Regions from separate parts of the Dickeya chrysanthemi NCPPB 402 genome, predicted to be linked through region 2. Evidence: predicted binding sites of a transcription regulator. Region 2 holds the regulator's gene; the other holds the start of a gene.
The links. The regulator CRP, encoded in region 2, controls carbon source genes, mostly activating them, when cyclic AMP is high. The targets are predictions, from matches to a motif close to ATGTGANNNNNNTCACAT.
Positions count from the first base shown of each region.

Region 1: a site for CRP is predicted at 5,125-5,142, ahead of azuC (stress response protein AzuC). Genes of this name have one in related genera too.

Region 1 covers NZ_CM001974.1:3,669,249-3,677,195, forward strand. The annotation lists gene DCH402_RS16125 (polysaccharide lyase family protein) at 1-108, shown strand, start outside; gene DCH402_RS16130 (SDR family oxidoreductase) at 235-981, shown strand; gene DCH402_RS16135 (helix-turn-helix domain-containing protein) at 1,484-2,098, shown strand; gene DCH402_RS16140 (queuosine precursor transporter) at 2,099-2,968, shown strand; gene queF (NADPH-dependent 7-cyano-7-deazaguanine reductase QueF) at 2,974-3,816, shown strand; gene DCH402_RS16150 (type 2 periplasmic-binding domain-containing protein) at 3,791-4,051, opposite strand; gene DCH402_RS16155 (hypothetical protein) at 4,051-4,761, opposite strand; gene azuC (stress response protein AzuC) at 4,966-5,052, opposite strand; gene DCH402_RS16160 (multidrug efflux MFS transporter) at 6,159-7,352, shown strand; gene DCH402_RS16165 (ABC transporter substrate-binding protein) at 7,496-7,947, shown strand, end outside.
Region 2 covers NZ_CM001974.1:346,883-354,829, reverse strand. The annotation lists gene DCH402_RS01665 (LysE family translocator) at 1-320, opposite strand, end outside; gene DCH402_RS22710 (hypothetical protein) at 440-613, shown strand; gene DCH402_RS01660 (YheU family protein) at 610-840, shown strand; gene DCH402_RS01655 (phosphoribulokinase) at 982-1,851, shown strand; gene DCH402_RS01650 (OsmC family protein) at 1,917-2,324, opposite strand; gene crp (cAMP-activated global transcriptional regulator CRP) at 2,701-3,333, shown strand; gene DCH402_RS01640 (3-keto-L-gulonate-6-phosphate decarboxylase UlaD) at 3,433-4,077, opposite strand; gene DCH402_RS01635 (L-ribulose-5-phosphate 4-epimerase) at 4,208-4,900, opposite strand; gene DCH402_RS01630 (PTS sugar transporter subunit IIA) at 4,943-5,419, opposite strand; gene DCH402_RS01625 (PTS ascorbate-specific subunit IIBC) at 5,466-7,214, opposite strand; gene ulaG (L-ascorbate 6-phosphate lactonase) at 7,757-7,947, shown strand, end outside.

The sequences.
Region 1 (7,947 bases), 1.3 Mb from region 2:
GGCATACTGCAACCAGGCAGCAACCGCATTACGCTGGAGTTGCAGGGCGGGATGGTGATGTACGATGCCATCACGCTGACGGAAACGCCGTCACGCACGCAACCCTGAAACGTCACTACAGATGTCCCTCACTTTATGCCTGTTCCGGATGGATGCCGGTATGGGCATCAAGTGGACTCTGTTTGGACCATCGCTTACTCTGTCGGTTTTCCGCACACACCAGAGTACCAGCCTATGCAGAACATCACCCTCATCACCGGCGGTTCACGAGGTATCGGTCGGGCGACCGCATTACGTCTGGCCCGGCAAGGGCATTGGATAGCCATCAGTTATCTGCGCCAATACCATCAGGCGCAACGTGTGGTTGAAGAGATTACCGCGCTCGGCGGTAAAGCCATCGCTATCCAGGCCGACGTCGCAGACGAACAACAAATCGTCGCGCTGTTTGCCAATATTGATCGCGAGTTAGGTCCTCTCTCCGGTCTGGTCAACAACGCGGGTATTCTGCACCCGCAAGCCCGGTTTGAAGAACTGGATGCAGCCCGCCTCAACGCGATGTTTGCCGCCAATATCACCGGTTGCTTTTTATGCGCCCGTGAGGCCATTAAACGTATGTCTCATCGTCATGGCGGACGTGGTGGCGCAATCGTGAACGTCTCATCCGCCGCTTCGCGACTGGGTGCCCCTCATGAGTATGTGGACTACGCCGCGTCTAAAGGCGCACTCGATTCGATGACCAAAGGTTTATCGCTGGAAGTGGCCGCAGAAGGGATCCGGGTCAATGCCGTGCGTCCCGGCTTTATTTATACCGATATTCACGCCGATGGCGGTGAACCGGGCCGGGTCGACAGGCTCAGCCAGGCGATCCCGATGCAGCGCGGCGGCCAGCCGGAAGAAGTCGCAAACGCGATAGCCTGGCTACTGTCGGATGAAGCCAGCTATGTCACCGGTAGCTTTATCGATCTGGCCGGCGGAAAATAACCATGGCACTCAGCCCGACCGCAGGCTGATAAAAACAAAAACGCTGCACCATAATAGCGCAGCGTCATGAAGGTGAGCGACGGTATAATCCTGTAACCTCACCGTGATCGCATCCGTTCTCGGTTCCCTGGTGTCGGATGCATGATTGTCTGCGTCAATAACGACGGCGACAATCAATTAGCAGTTCAACTATAAAATCTACTTATAATGGATTATCTGCTTAGCACAGATTAATTAATTTATCTAAACGTTATAGCAATAAAAACACTTAAGTCAACACATTAATAGACACTTTATGATCTTTAATGTTCATTTTTAATGATGATGTTACAACCCCCTCCAATCCATTGAATAAATCCACACTGTTTCATGCGGTTTTTCCGTTTTAATCCTCCGAAAAAAGCCGAATTACCTGAGATTTTTCTACACAATGGGGATAGGTGAAAGTAACGCGTTATCGTAAGATGAACCAGTCTGAGAACTGACCTGAGAAGGGATGACCATGAAAACAACGAATGCTCAGCGCAAAACTAATATCATTAAAAATATTGAATATCTGATGCGTACCCGAGGTGAAACCAAAGCCTCATTTTCCAATCGTACCGGGGTAACGCGTACCACTATCTACAAAATTCTTGAAGGTAGGGTAAATAAAGTTCAGCAATCCACCATCAATCGCATTTCCGATTTCTTCGGCGTTTCCTGTGAAGAAATCGAAGATTACGATCTGGAAAAGGTTGAACGCCTGAACAATACCGTCTCGTTCGACGGCAATAAAAATCCAGCGGCAATCCCGATTATCCCGCAGTCGCAACTGCTGTCGGTACGGCAGCACAAGATTGGGCAGTTAGCCGTGCAATGCCCATTGACCTGGTTCTTTGGAGAAGAAGCCAACATGGTGGCGGTGAAGGTGGAATCGCAAATCGGCGATGCCTTCTACCCCGGCGCGTTGCTGCTTATCCGTCGGCCGCCGGCACTGATGCCGAATACGCCGATGCTCTACCACTCTCCTGCCTCGGGATTTTTCGTCGACATCCCCGATGCGCCGGACGCAGCGGATAAAAAACGCCCGGAGGACGTCGTCCTGTTGGGATATATCATAGAGGAAAGGATATAAATGGATGCAAACAAGAAATTCAAGCTGCTGGGGTTCAACCACAGCGGCGAGTTATCAGCCAATATCATGGTGTTGTCGACCGGCAAAATGATCCACATGGATCTCAAGGAACTGGTCGATAGCGAAATCTCTGATGACCTGAGCCGGCACGAACTCAATGCATTGTACAAAAAACTCTACGCCGGCAAAGACATCACTACCGCTTACGACATCAGCGACAGGAACGAACGCTCCTGGCTGGCCTACCTGATGATTACCGCCGCACTCTGCGTTATTTATATTTTTTCCACCGTCAGCGGCGTAAAGCCGATATTTATTCCGGCACTGAATCTGGTCGTGCCGCCTGCCGTTTTTGTCTACCCGTTGACCTTTATTTTGGTGGATATCCTCAATGAATTTTATGGGCTACGGCTGGCGCGCCGTACCATCCTCATCGCGTTTTTCTTCCATCTGGCGTTTGTGCTCGGGCTGTGGGTTACCAGCCTGATCCCCGGCCTGCCGGAATGGGAATACAGCAACACTTACAGCGGCATCGTGGAAAGCATGATGGCAGTGCTGGTGGCTTCATCGCTGGCTTACCTGATTTCCGAAAACATCAACGCCTGGGTACTGCATAAGATCAAGATCATGACCAAGTCCCGCTACTTGTTCATCCGCGTGATCACCAGTACAGTCACCGCTTCCGCCGTCGACAGTGTGATTTTCTGCACCATCGCGTTTTATAATGTGCTGAGCTTTGACGTGATCCGCACGATGATCCTGTCGCAATTTCTGATCAAAGTCGTGTATGCGGTGTTGGGCGTCGGCCCGATTTACGGAACCCGCAGACTGTTCAGAAAATACATTCATGCCGTACCAGCAAGGAACTGAGCGATATGCATATTACAGAAAACGATAGCATTACCCATCTGGGGGTGCGCTCCAGCTACCCGGACAAATACGATCCGACGCTGCTGGAAGCGCTGCCGCGCGCCCGTGGCCGCGATCTGATCGGCCTGACCGGCTCAACCCTGCCGTTTGACGGCTACGATCTGTGGACGGCCTTCGAATTGTCGTGGCTTAACCGCAAAGGAAAACCACTGGTGGGGATCGCCGAATTCATCATCCCGGCCAGCTCGGAAAACCTGATCGAATCCAAATCGTTCAAACTGTACCTTAACAGCTTCAACCAGACCCGTTTTCAGGATATCGGCGAAGTACACGCCACGCTTATCAAGGATTTGTCCGCCGCCGCCAACGGTGACGTCAAGGTCACGTTGTACCCGGGGTTGACCGGTTACCCGTCGCAGATCGATACCCTGCCCGGCATCAACATCGACGAGCTGGACATCGAAGTGAACGATTACGGCTTCAATCCCGATTATTTGCAGCACGCCGTGCGCGATAATGCGCCGCTTGTCACCGAAACGCTGTGTTCCAACCTGCTGAAATCCAACTGTCTGGTGACTTACCAGCCGGACTGGGGCAGCGTGGTCATCAAATACGAAGGCCGGCAGATCGACCGGGAAGCCTTACTGCGTTACCTGATCTCGTTCCGCCAGCACAATGAGTTCCACGAGCAGTGCGTCGAGCGCATCTTCAATGACCTCAAACATTACTGCCAGCCGGAAAAATTGACCGTGTTCGCCCGTTATACCCGTCGCGGCGGTCTGGACATCAACCCGTTCCGCAGCGACTTCGAAACCGAAGCCGCTACCGGCCGTCTGGTTCGTCAGTAAGACCTGGCGCCTCTCCGTCGTCGGGGAGGCACCGCCCCTCACCTTGCGGTAAATACTGTTTCAGCCAGGCGATCAACGCCGAAATACGCGCCGGCACATGCCGACGCTGCTGGTAAACCGCGTAAATATCCGCTTCCGGCATGGTGTAATCCGGCAACAGCGCCACCAGATCACCGCCAGCCAGGGGCGCACATCCCACAGACACGGCAAGTTTTTGCGCAGGTTGAAGTGACATTAAGCGGCTGATTCGTCTCGTTTGCGTTCAGCTACCAGCACTACCCCTTTTCGCGATTCATTCGGCGCAAGACTCCAGATGTCGCTCTCTGGGATACTTCGGCCATCGTATCGGATCCGTTCACCGTCATACGGCCAGAAAGTACGCCGTTCTGAGTCGAATACAAACACATCAATACCCATCTCTTTACGTGCCATACGCGCCCACAGTGCCTTCCCGCCAGGGAATTGAAGGTTATCACTCACCAGCACAATACCGTCATGAATGAGTGCCTTATACATGGCGCTGGCGACATTGGCGTTTCGTTCGCGTTTGGTGACAATCACACCTTCAACCTGCACAGAATGTGCATTCATCGGTTGCAGATTCTCGTAATAACCGATGACAGCCAGAATAGTTTCGGTTTCGTCGTCGCTATTACGGGATTTCAGGTCAATCTTTGCTACTACAACATGCCGTAAATCACCAGCAACGTCATCGGGTTCACCATAGATGGCAACCGCATGGTGTTGATCATTGTGAATATAAATATCAACAGCACGACCGTTTACACTCGTTTCGCCAATTTTCCGGTATTCCCGCGCCATAGTGGCAGGGCTATATGACATTGGAAGAATCGCCATATCAAAACTCCCGCTATCGTTGAGGACTGGTGACATTGTAAGCATAGCCTGTTGTACTTTGTTGGAATTGATAATATCAAACATCATGCGTACCTATCAGCCATTTAAGCGATAGTATTTAGGCGATAATACCGGTTTGCCGTCACTGACTCTGTACGTGTTAACTCTTACTCCGGCCCTAACACAATACCCCAGGATTATGCCCACGAAACGAGTCGTTCATAACCGACGAAAACAAGAAGGCCGCTGTTATAGCGGCCTTCTTGTTTAATACTGGTTTGCTCTGGGCAATTAATGCATGGCACCCGGCGGGATGTCTTTGTAAGCATTAACATAAGCGACCAGAAGTTTTTTCAGTAATTTACGCACGTCGATCACCTTGACTCATGAATGATTTGTGAACTTTCTGGTAAAAGATTGTACGTTTTGTTGAATCCTGATGCAATACTTTTGTGACTCAAATCACAAAAAAGAGGGTTTGAGGTTCACCAGTTTTACGCCGCAACATGCTATGTGGCTGACACATAGTGTTTTTCCCCATAAGCCAGAATCAGGAATACTGCCCTCATAAAGCAAATAACCCGCGCAGTGGCGGGTTATTTGCTCTGTAGCCAGCAGCTTCGCGGGCGTCAGGCTTACAGTATGGTGAAATTCTTCTTTTAGCAAATTGATTATACGACATGTTGAATATTCTATCAAACCGACGTTTGATTAGCCTAGTTTACTGTCTATACCCAAAATAATTCGAGTTGCAGGAAGGCGGCAAGAGAGAGAATCCCGATGAGCTTACTCAGGTAAGTGATTCGGGTGAACGAACGCAGCCAACGCACCTGCAACTTGAAGTACGACGGGTATATAATGCTCCTCAGCTAAACCGTGAAACCGCTCCTGAGCGTAGCCAGATCAAGCTCTTCAAACCGAATTTGGATATAAACAGAATACCTGAACCATCGGCAAGCAGGTGGTAAAAGTATAGCCCTCTCCCGGATTCGCACCCGGAAGCCTGGGCGGCAGCGTGGTGAAATTATTCTTTTAGCAAAGTGAATAGCGTAACCGGAAGGGCGGAATAGAGGTATGGGGACCGCTTAGTAACCTACGCGCCACAGAGATGGAGGTGCGGGGGATGATGAAGCTTATTATTGCGATTCTGAACTTGATTGCTGAAATATTGCAATTGATCAACTGGTTCCTTTAATAGGGCTGGAACCTGCGAAGGCGCAAGCTTGAACAGGTAAAACTGCAAAGTTTATAGCCGTCCTTCAGGGCGGCTTTTTTTGTTAAATTCCTATAAATCCAAAATCAAGCCGCGTAATCAGTACGCCTGCCCCAAAAGCCGATCCATTGTCGGCAATGCATGATACTTTGATCTATAAAATTATTTCCCGGCTAAGACAAAAGCGGCCATACTAGGCGGTGCCGCGCAATTCAGCGCGACACTGGCGCGGGGCGCCCCGGCCTTTCACTGACGACGTAAAACCTGCCCTATGGAAACCTGGAAACTCAACCTTTTCTCCGCCTGGCTGGGATGCTTTTTTACCGGCATGGCCATGAGTCAGATACTGCCGTTTCTGCCGCTCTATATCGAACATCTGGGGGTCAGCGATCATACCGCCCTCAATCTGTGGTCGGGTCTGGTGTTCAGTTCCTCGTTTCTGGTTTCCGCGATTGTCGCGCCGTTGTGGGGCAGTCTGGCCGACCGCAAGGGGCGCAAGCTGATGTTGCTGCGCGCCGCGCTCGGCATGTCTATCGTCATGGCGCTGCAAGGCCTGGCCACCAACGTCTGGCAACTGTTTATTCTGCGCACGCTGATGGGGCTCACTTCCGGCTACATTCCCAATGCCATGGCGCTGATTGCCTCGCAGGTGCCGCGCAGCCGCAGCGGTTGGGCGCTCGGCACACTCTCTACCGGGCAGGTCGCCGGCGTGTTGATTGGCCCGCTGCTTGGCGGTTTCATGGCCGATACCATCGGCCTGCGCATGGTATTTTTCATCACCTCCGCCCTGCTGTTTATCTGCTTTCTGATTACGTTGTTCGCCATTCGTGAAAACGCGATTAGCGTCGGCAAAAAAGCACAGCTCAGCGGCCGGGCGGTGTTCGCCTCACTGCCTTATCCGTTGCTGATTATCAGCCTGTGTTTCACCACCATGATGATTCAGATGGCGAACGGCTCCATCAGCCCAATCCTGACGCTGTTTATCCGCGACCTCTCGCCCAATATTGATAACATCGCCTTCGTCAGCGGCGTTATCGCCGCCGTGCCGGGGGTATCCGCGCTTTTATCCGCATCGCACCTTGGCCGGCTGGGTGATCGCATCGGCTCCCAGCGGATACTGATCGTGGCGTTATTCGCGTGTGCGTTGCTGTTCTTCCTGATGTCGGCGGTACAAAGCTCAGTCCAGCTCGGGATTTTACGCTTTGCGCTGGGGTTCGCCGATGGTGCATTGATGCCGGCGGTACAGGCTCTGCTGGTGAAATACAGCAGCCAGCAAGTCACCGGACGCATTTTCGGTTATAACCAATCCTGTATGTATCTGGGTAACGTGGTCGGGCCGCTGCTCGGCTCCACCGTTTCCGCCACGTTGGGTTACCGTTGGGTATTTCTGGTTACTGCGTTGCTGGTGCTGATTAACGGCATTCAGTTGATGGTGAGTTTCGCCCGTCAGCCCAAGAAAGCCTGACGGGATCAGGGAAGCCCGATAACGGCTTCCCGTTGTCGTCACCCCATCTCGGATTGTTCATCCTGCTTTCATGTTTCTGTCATCCTCGTCGCCAAAGATAGCGCCGGTGCAAACGTATGCACTCCTGACAAAAGGCGCTCACTATGTTTGGCAAGAATATGTTTGGCAAAAACGAGTCTGAACAAAAAACATCTGGCAACACCACTCACTCACACAGTAAGACTTCCCTTTCCCGTCTGTTGCTCGCCGTGGGTCTGGCGTGCAGCATGGCATCGCAGGCCGCTGATTTGATCATCGCCGGGCGCGACGACGTTTACGGCAAAGCGCTCGACAGCACACTGGCTCGCTTTCAGCAGCAGCACCCCGGCAAGCAGATCGAACTGCTGAAACTGCCCTACGCCAATCTGTATGAAAAGCTGGTGATTTCCCTGCGGGAAAACGCCTCGGCCTACGACCTGATGTTGATGGACGACAGCTGGAGCCCGGAATTCGCCGGTAACGGCTGGCTACAACCGTTGCCAGACAACCTGCAAAGCAGTGACTTCATTCCGGCGGTACTGAACGTCTCGCGCGTGCCGGAGAACAGCGGCCCGGC
Region 2 (7,947 bases):
TTCGGCGGCGCGCTATCCGTGTCGAGTTTTTCATAAGCCGCCGTAGCAATTTTCCACGACAACCACAGCAGATAGGCGCTGCCCAACACCTTCAACGCCAGATGCAGCGAGGGATAAAGCAGGATCAGGCTGCCCAGCCCTAACGCCACCAGCAGCAGCATGATCTGCATCCCGATCATGATGCCCAGCATCAACGACATAGAGCGTAATACGCCAAAGTTGGCGGCGGAGGCGGTTAGTAGCATATTATTGGGGCCCGGCGTAATGGCGGCGACCCACAAGAAACCGAGCATTGAAAGAAACAGGCTGACGTGCTCCATGAAACGGCGGTCCTTATAACTGAAGGGACGTTCAACCTAGCAGCGAGACAGGATGCAGACAAGTATTTCGCCATGCGGCAACAGGTATCGCGGCCTCTTTTCATCGTGGCGCTCTTTTTATGAATCATTCTTCTTATCGTAATACGTGTTTTCAGCCCCTGCCGGACGGGGATTTTATCGATCTCGCTTGGAGTGAAGCGCCGGTGCAGGCGGCACATGGCACCAGCCTGAGTTGTGGCTGGAACAGCGGATCCCCAAGCTGGTTCACCCCTTATCTGGAGCAGAACGCATGATCATTCCCTGGCAAGAACTGGCACCGGAAACACTGCAAAATCTGATTGAATCGTTCGTCCTGCGCGAAGGCACCGACTACGGCGAGCAGGAGCGCACGCTCGACGAAAAAGTCGCGGACGTACGCCAACAATTGGCACACGGCGAGGTCGTGCTGGTATGGTCGGAACTGCATGAAACCGTCAATATCATGCCCCGCCGCCAGCTCAGCAGCGGTGAGCGGTATTAGCCCTGAATCAATCGGTTAAAAACGTAAATTGGCGTGTCACCGCGGTATAAACATGCTAACAATGCTCAGATATCTCTGACCGGGGTTGCCCCTATTTACCGGATTACCGGAGATTGCCCCATTCACCGGAGGTTACACACCATGTCGCACCAGCATCCGATTATCGCGGTCACCGGCTCCAGCGGCGCGGGGACTACCACCACCAGCCTGGCGTTTCGCAAAATTTTCCAGCAACTGAATCTGCGCGCCGCACTGGTGGATGGCGACAGCTATCACCGCTATACCCGGCCGGAAATGGACATGGCGATCCGCAAGGCGCGGGATCTGGGGCGCCACATCAGCTATTTCGGGCCGGAAGCGAACGATTTCAGCCAACTGGAACACACGTTTATTGAATACGGCCGCAGCGGCACCGGCCAGACCCGCAAATACCTGCACACCTACGACGAAGCCATTCCCTACAATCAAGTGCCGGGCACCTTCACGCCCTGGGAACCGATGCCGGAACCGACCGACCTGCTGTTCTACGAAGGGTTGCACGGCGGCGTGGTCACCGACCAGCATGATGTGGCGCAGCATGTCGACCTGCTGGTGGGCGTGGTGCCGATCGTCAACCTGGAGTGGATCCAAAAACTGGTGCGCGATATCAACGAGCGCGGTCACTCCCGCGAGGCGGTGATGGATTCCGTCGTGCGCTCAATGGAAGATTACATCACCTACATCACGCCGCAGTTTTCCCGTACCCACATCAACTTCCAGCGCGTGCCGACGGTAGACACCTCTAATCCGTTCGCCGCCAAAGCCATTCCCTCGATGGACGAAAGTTTCGTGGTGATCCACTTTCAGGGTCTGGACCATATTGATTACCCTTACCTGCTGGCGATGTTGCAAGGCTCATTCATTTCCCACATCAATACGCTGGTGGTGCCGGGCGGCAAAATGGGGCTGGCGATGGAGTTAATCATGATGCCGCTGGTGCAGCGGTTGATCGAAGGCAATAAAATTGATTAATAGCCGACGGTAGCGGCTTTGCAGGATGCGGCGGCAACAGGAGCAAACCGCCGTAGTCAGACGCATTAGTCCAGCGCGATCACTTCATGGCTGTGGGTCACGTTAACCGCTTTTTCCAGCATCAGCGCCACCGAGCAGTACTTTTCCGCCGACAGCGATACCGCGCGCTCCACGGCTTTATCGCTCAACCCTTTGCCGGTCACAATAAAATGCAGGTTAATGGCGGTGAACAGGCGCGGCGCCTCTTCACGGCGTTCCGACGTCAGGCGAACCTCGCAATCCACCACATCGTGACGGCCTTTTTGCAGAATAGACACCACATCGATGGCGCTGCATCCGCCTGCTGCCATCAGCACCATTTCCATCGGGCTGGGCGCTTTGTCGCCGGCGTTGCCGTCCATCAGCAGTTGATGCCCGGACGCGGATTCACCCAGAAACGTCAACCCTTCAACCCATTTCACCCGAGCCTGCATAAATTTGTCCTCAATCAATTATTTTTGAAATTTTGCACCGCTTATGTACAAAAAAGCCTGATAATCAGAGCTTAATCATGCTGAAGCGAGACAACACGAGACACTACACTCAACCTGTGTTACAAACAAAAGCGTAACCGCGTGTGTTGAGTCTTCGTCAGGCCCGCCACCGGCTTACTGGCGTCATCCGATATGCGCTGAATGATTCAGACCAACGCATCCGCAATCTGAATATGACGTGTATAGACAGCCTCAGTATATTCCCTGACGTCATTCCGCCAGAACGGAATTGAATTATAACTATGTTATCACGCCGTACAGGGAACTCTGAGCCCTGTGATTTGCGCAGTGAATTACAAACAGAGGATAACAGCGAATGGTTCTCGGCAAACCGCAAACAGACCCGACTCTCGAATGGTTCCTTTCTCATTGCCACATTCACAAGTACCCATCGAAGAGCACCCTTATTCATCAGGGTGAAAAAGCAGAGACGCTTTACTACATCGTGAAAGGCTCGGTTGCCGTGCTAATCAAGGATGAAGAAGGCAAGGAAATGATTCTGTCTTATCTGAATCAGGGCGATTTTATTGGCGAACTTGGCTTATTTGAAGATGGGCAGGAACGCAGTGCGTGGGTGCGGGCGAAAACCGCCTGTGAAGTCGCTGAGATTTCCTATAAGAAATTCCGCCAGCTAATTCAAGTCAACCCGGATATTCTGATGCGGTTGTCATCGCAGATGGCGCGTCGCCTGCAAGTTACATCGCAGAAAGTCGGTAATCTGGCGTTCCTCGACGTAACCGGTCGTATCGCGCAGACCTTGCTGAACCTGGCTAAACAGCCGGATGCCATGACGCACCCGGACGGTATGCAAATCAAGATCACTCGTCAGGAAATCGGCCAGATCGTCGGCTGTTCCCGCGAAACCGTCGGCCGTATCCTGAAGATGCTGGAAGATCAAAACCTGATCTCCGCCCACGGTAAAACCATCGTGGTGTACGGTACGCGCTGATCCCCATCCCTCATCCGACAGGGCGGCCATCTGGCCGCCCTCCTTGTTTCAGACCGTTGTACCATCCTAACGCACCTGTCTGGCATCCACGTTCGCGTCTTACCAGTACTTGTTGATCTCGGTACGCAACGCCTCTGCGGTGGCTTTGCCGCTCTCAGACGCGAGGGCGCGACCGGCGATAAACGCCTTGGCGCTGATGCCGTCAAACAGGTGGATATCCTCCGGCACGATGCCGCCGGTAATCGACAGCTCAAGCCCCAGCTCAGACAGCGCACGCATTCTGCCAAGATCGGCGGAAGTCCAATTGACGCCGGCCAGCTCCGCATCGCGGGAACGGTGGTAAATGGCCTGGGTAATCCCCATCGCAACCCACTGTCTGGCGTCATCCAGATTCCAGTTGCCGTACAGTTCAATCTGGATCTCCCCGCCGAATTCATCAGCCACTTTCTTACAGGCGGCGATAGTGGCCACGTGCGCGGCGGCGGACACCGTGATCCAGTTAGCACCGGCGGAAAACGCCATGCGCGCCAAAATTGCGCCGCCGTCGGTGGTTTTCATGTCGCAAACGATAATGTGGTTCGGATGACGCTCACGCAGGGTACGCACCGCCGCCATCCCTTCGGCAAAAGCCAGAATCGTCCCGACTTCGATAATATCGACAAAGCCGCCGACACGTTCGGCAATCTCTACAGCGGTACTCAAATCCGTCGAATCAAGGGCAATTTGCAGCATAGGTTTGGTCATAATGCGATTTCCTTTCCAATCGTGAAAATATCGGGATCTCTGACTTGAGGGCGAGCGCAGCCCGTGGCCGATTGCCACTGTTTATTTCAAGCCGTTATTGCAATGACATCATGTTACGTGTGCGGGCTATTCAGCGCTGGCCGTAATAGGCATTGGCACCGTGTTTCCTGAAATAGTGTTTATCAGAAAGCGCCTGATCAATATGAATGTCCGCATTAAGCAGCCGGGTCGAAAACGCCATGGCGGCGACTTCTTCAAGCACCAGTGCATTATGCACCGCATCCAGCGCATTTTTCCCCCAACAGAACGGCGCATGGCCGGTAATCACCGCGCCGGGCACCGCCAGCGGGTCAAGACCGCGGCGCTGAAATTCTTCCACGATCACCAGGCCGGTATTTTTTTCATAATCATCGGCTATCTCGCCCTCGCTCAACGGGCGGGTACAGGGAATATCACCGTAGAAATAATCGGCATGGGTGGTGCCGAGCGCCGGAATATCCCGACCGGCCTGTGCCCAGATGGTGCCGTGGCGCGAATGGGTGTGCACAATACCGCCGATATTGCCGAACGCGCTGTAAAGTGCCAGATGGGTGGCAGTATCGCTGGAGGGATTAAGGTGCCCTTCCACCACTCGCCCATTCATATCCACCACCACGATATCGTCGATGGTCATCTGCTCGTAGGAAACCCCCGAGGGTTTGATGGCGATAACCCCCAGCTCGCGGTCAATCTGCGACACATTGCCCCAGGTCAGCGTCACTAAACCGTGACGCGGCAGCAGCAGGTTGGCGTCCAGTACGATAGCTTTCAGTTGCTGATACATCGTTGTTTCTCCTGCGCCCCTTACAGAGCGCCTTGTTACCGCTTATGCCGTTTGGGCCAGCGCCTTATCGATGACGCTGAACACCTCTTCCCGGCTGGTGCAAGCCCGCAGCTTGTCGAGGTTGATTCCGCTGTCGCTGTGCTCGTCTTCAAGTACCTGAGTCACTTCCATCAGCCCTTCCATATGCTCATCGGAGGTACTGCCCGCCAGCGTGATCAGCACATCCACCGGCTCGTCTTCTCCCTCGAATTTAACCGGTGCGGTGAGCGTCACCAGCGCAAACGCCGTACGGTTGACGCCGTTTTCCGGCCGCGCATGGGGCATGGCGAATTGCGGAGCGATCACGATATAAGGCCCCATTTTCTCGATACTGCTGATAATCGCTTCGTGATAGCGGGGCTCGACGGCGCCGGACGCAATCAGCATATCGGTGCCAAGCTTGATGGCCTCGCGCCAGTCCGCCGCACTGGCGTGAAGCAGCACGGAGTCATTGTCGATTAACGATTGTTTGAATTTCATATGCGTCTCCTTGCCTGTCCCCTCGCAGAGGGGAAGGCGTGATTGGTTAACCGGCAAAATTTTTCTTGATAAGCCCCAGCAACTCGTCGCCAAACGACTGCGGATTAAGCATGTTTTGTACTCCCAATACGAACTTACCTTCACCGGGGTGCATTTCTCCGGCCAGATGTTTGGACGAGACGATGATGTCGGTGGTCGAGAGTTTGGATTTGTAATCTGCCACGGCGCAGGAGTCCATGATGTGCGGTACTCCCCGTTGTTCGAGAAACTTGCCGATCTTCATTTTCATCATCATGGAAGAGCCCTGCCCGTTGCCGCACACGGCCAGAATGCGCACGGCGCGTCCGTCGGCCGGCATGGCCGGTTGTGATTCGACCGGCTCGGCATCAGCAGCGGCGGCGGCGGCAGGTTGTGCGCGGTCTTCTTCCTGACGCAGGGTGCGTGACGCGAAGTACATATAAACGCCGGCGCCGGCCAGCAACACAAAGAAGAACAGGGATGAGAACGACAGCCCCTGCATAATGGCCGGGAACACCAACGCCCAGTCCGCCATACCCATCCAGCCGTTAAAACTGGTGCCGTTATGGGTAAACAACTGAATCGCCCAGGCGGAACCCAATACTTCAATGATCCCCATAACGAAACAGATCTTCATTACCGCCCGCCAGCCGCCGAAGTGGTTGGCAAATACCCCGATGGTGGCGTTAGAGAAGAACATCGGAATAAAGCCGGGGATGATCATGATGGATGCGTTAAACAACAGCAGGCCGATCACCGCCAGGAACTGTCCCAGCGTGCCCCAAATGAAGCCGAACACCATCGCGTTGGGGGAATAGGCATAAATAGCGGCGCAATCAATCGCCAATACGGCATTGGGGATGACGCGCTCGGAGATCCCTTTGAACGCTTCGGACAGCTCGGCCACGAACATACGCACCCCGGCCACAATCACCTGAATCGCCACCGCAAACCGAAGGCCGGTTTCCAGAATATAAATGGTCCAGTGGGTCGAGCCCGCCATTTTCTGCAGGTTATCAAGACCGAACGACAACAGAATGATGCCGAAGAAAACCGTCATCACAATGGCGGTAGCGGTAATGCTGTCGTGGAAAATGTGTAGCCATTTCGGCAGTTTGAGCTGATCAACGCTGTCTTCTTTGTCGCCCAGTTTGGGTGCCAGTTTGGTTGCTACCCAGGAAGCCACCTGCTGCTGGTGACCGATAGAAAACCCCGCCCCGCCGGTCACAGCCTGGGTCGGCTTGAACATGATGTTGGACGAGATCCCCCAATAAAGCGCCATGATCACCGCGGTATAGAGGATGGTTTCCCACATGGAAGCCCCCATCACCACGTAGAACACCGCCACCAGCCCCACCTGCTGAAACATGATGTGGCCGGTCAGCATGATGGTGCGAATGCCGGTGATGCGCCGGAATACCACCAGCAGGATATTCAGGCCGAGCGCCAGCAACACCGCATACCCCACCCAGGAGTAACGGCTCCCCATGGTTTCCATGGTCGCCATCATGGTGGTGTAAGGGTCGATAACCGAACCGGTCAGGTGGTGATACTCGGAGATTTTGTCGATCACCGGCTTGAAACCGGATACCAGTGTGGTCGACCCGACTTGCACCAGCATAAAGCCGACGATGGTTTTGACCGTTCCTTTAATCACCGTCGTACCGTCACGCCGGAGCAGCAGATAACCGATGCACGTTACCAGCCCCAGCAATAACGGGGCTTTAGTCATCACCTGGCTGTAGAAAATGTAAAAAATGCTGTAGAGGGTTTCCATAACGTTGCTCCGTCCAAAATGAGGACAATGACACTGCTATTGGATTGCTATTGGAGTAGTGGACTACGTCCCCACCCGTCCAGATATGGCTTGCTTTCATTCCGTGGACGGTGGACAACATTGGCCCCCGCCCTGATAAACTCAAAAACAATCATATTTCATCAAAAAATGATTTTTTGTGATGAATGTCTTGCGCATAAAAATCTCTTCATTGCGGTATTCAGATTGAAAAAAGCTCACATTTGCGAATGATTTCTCCTGTCATCCAGCGATATCGCACGCTTTTTTCTGCTTACCCAATAAATAAAAAATCAAATAAAACAAAATAATAAATAAAAACCCGCGGGTTTCGCACAGGAAAAGTTTTGTCCATATCACAAAATAATCACGACAATCATTGATAATCAAAAAAGCCGTTGATATAGTCACAAAAAATCACGACCAATCATAGACGCGCAGTCATGTGCGCCATGTCATTATCCGATGACCCGCTGTCGGGTTCGCCAGCGCAGTGCGGCATCCAAACCAGAAAGGTACGTCCGATGAGCAAGATTGATGAGATCACCCGTGAATCCTGGATACTGAGCACCTTCCCTGAATGGGGCTCGTGGTTAAACGAAGAGATTGAGCAGGAAGAAGTTAAGCAGGATACCTTTGCCATGTGGTGGTTGGGGTGCACCGGCATTTGGCTGAAATCAGCCGGCAATACCCATATCTCCATCGATTTCTGGTG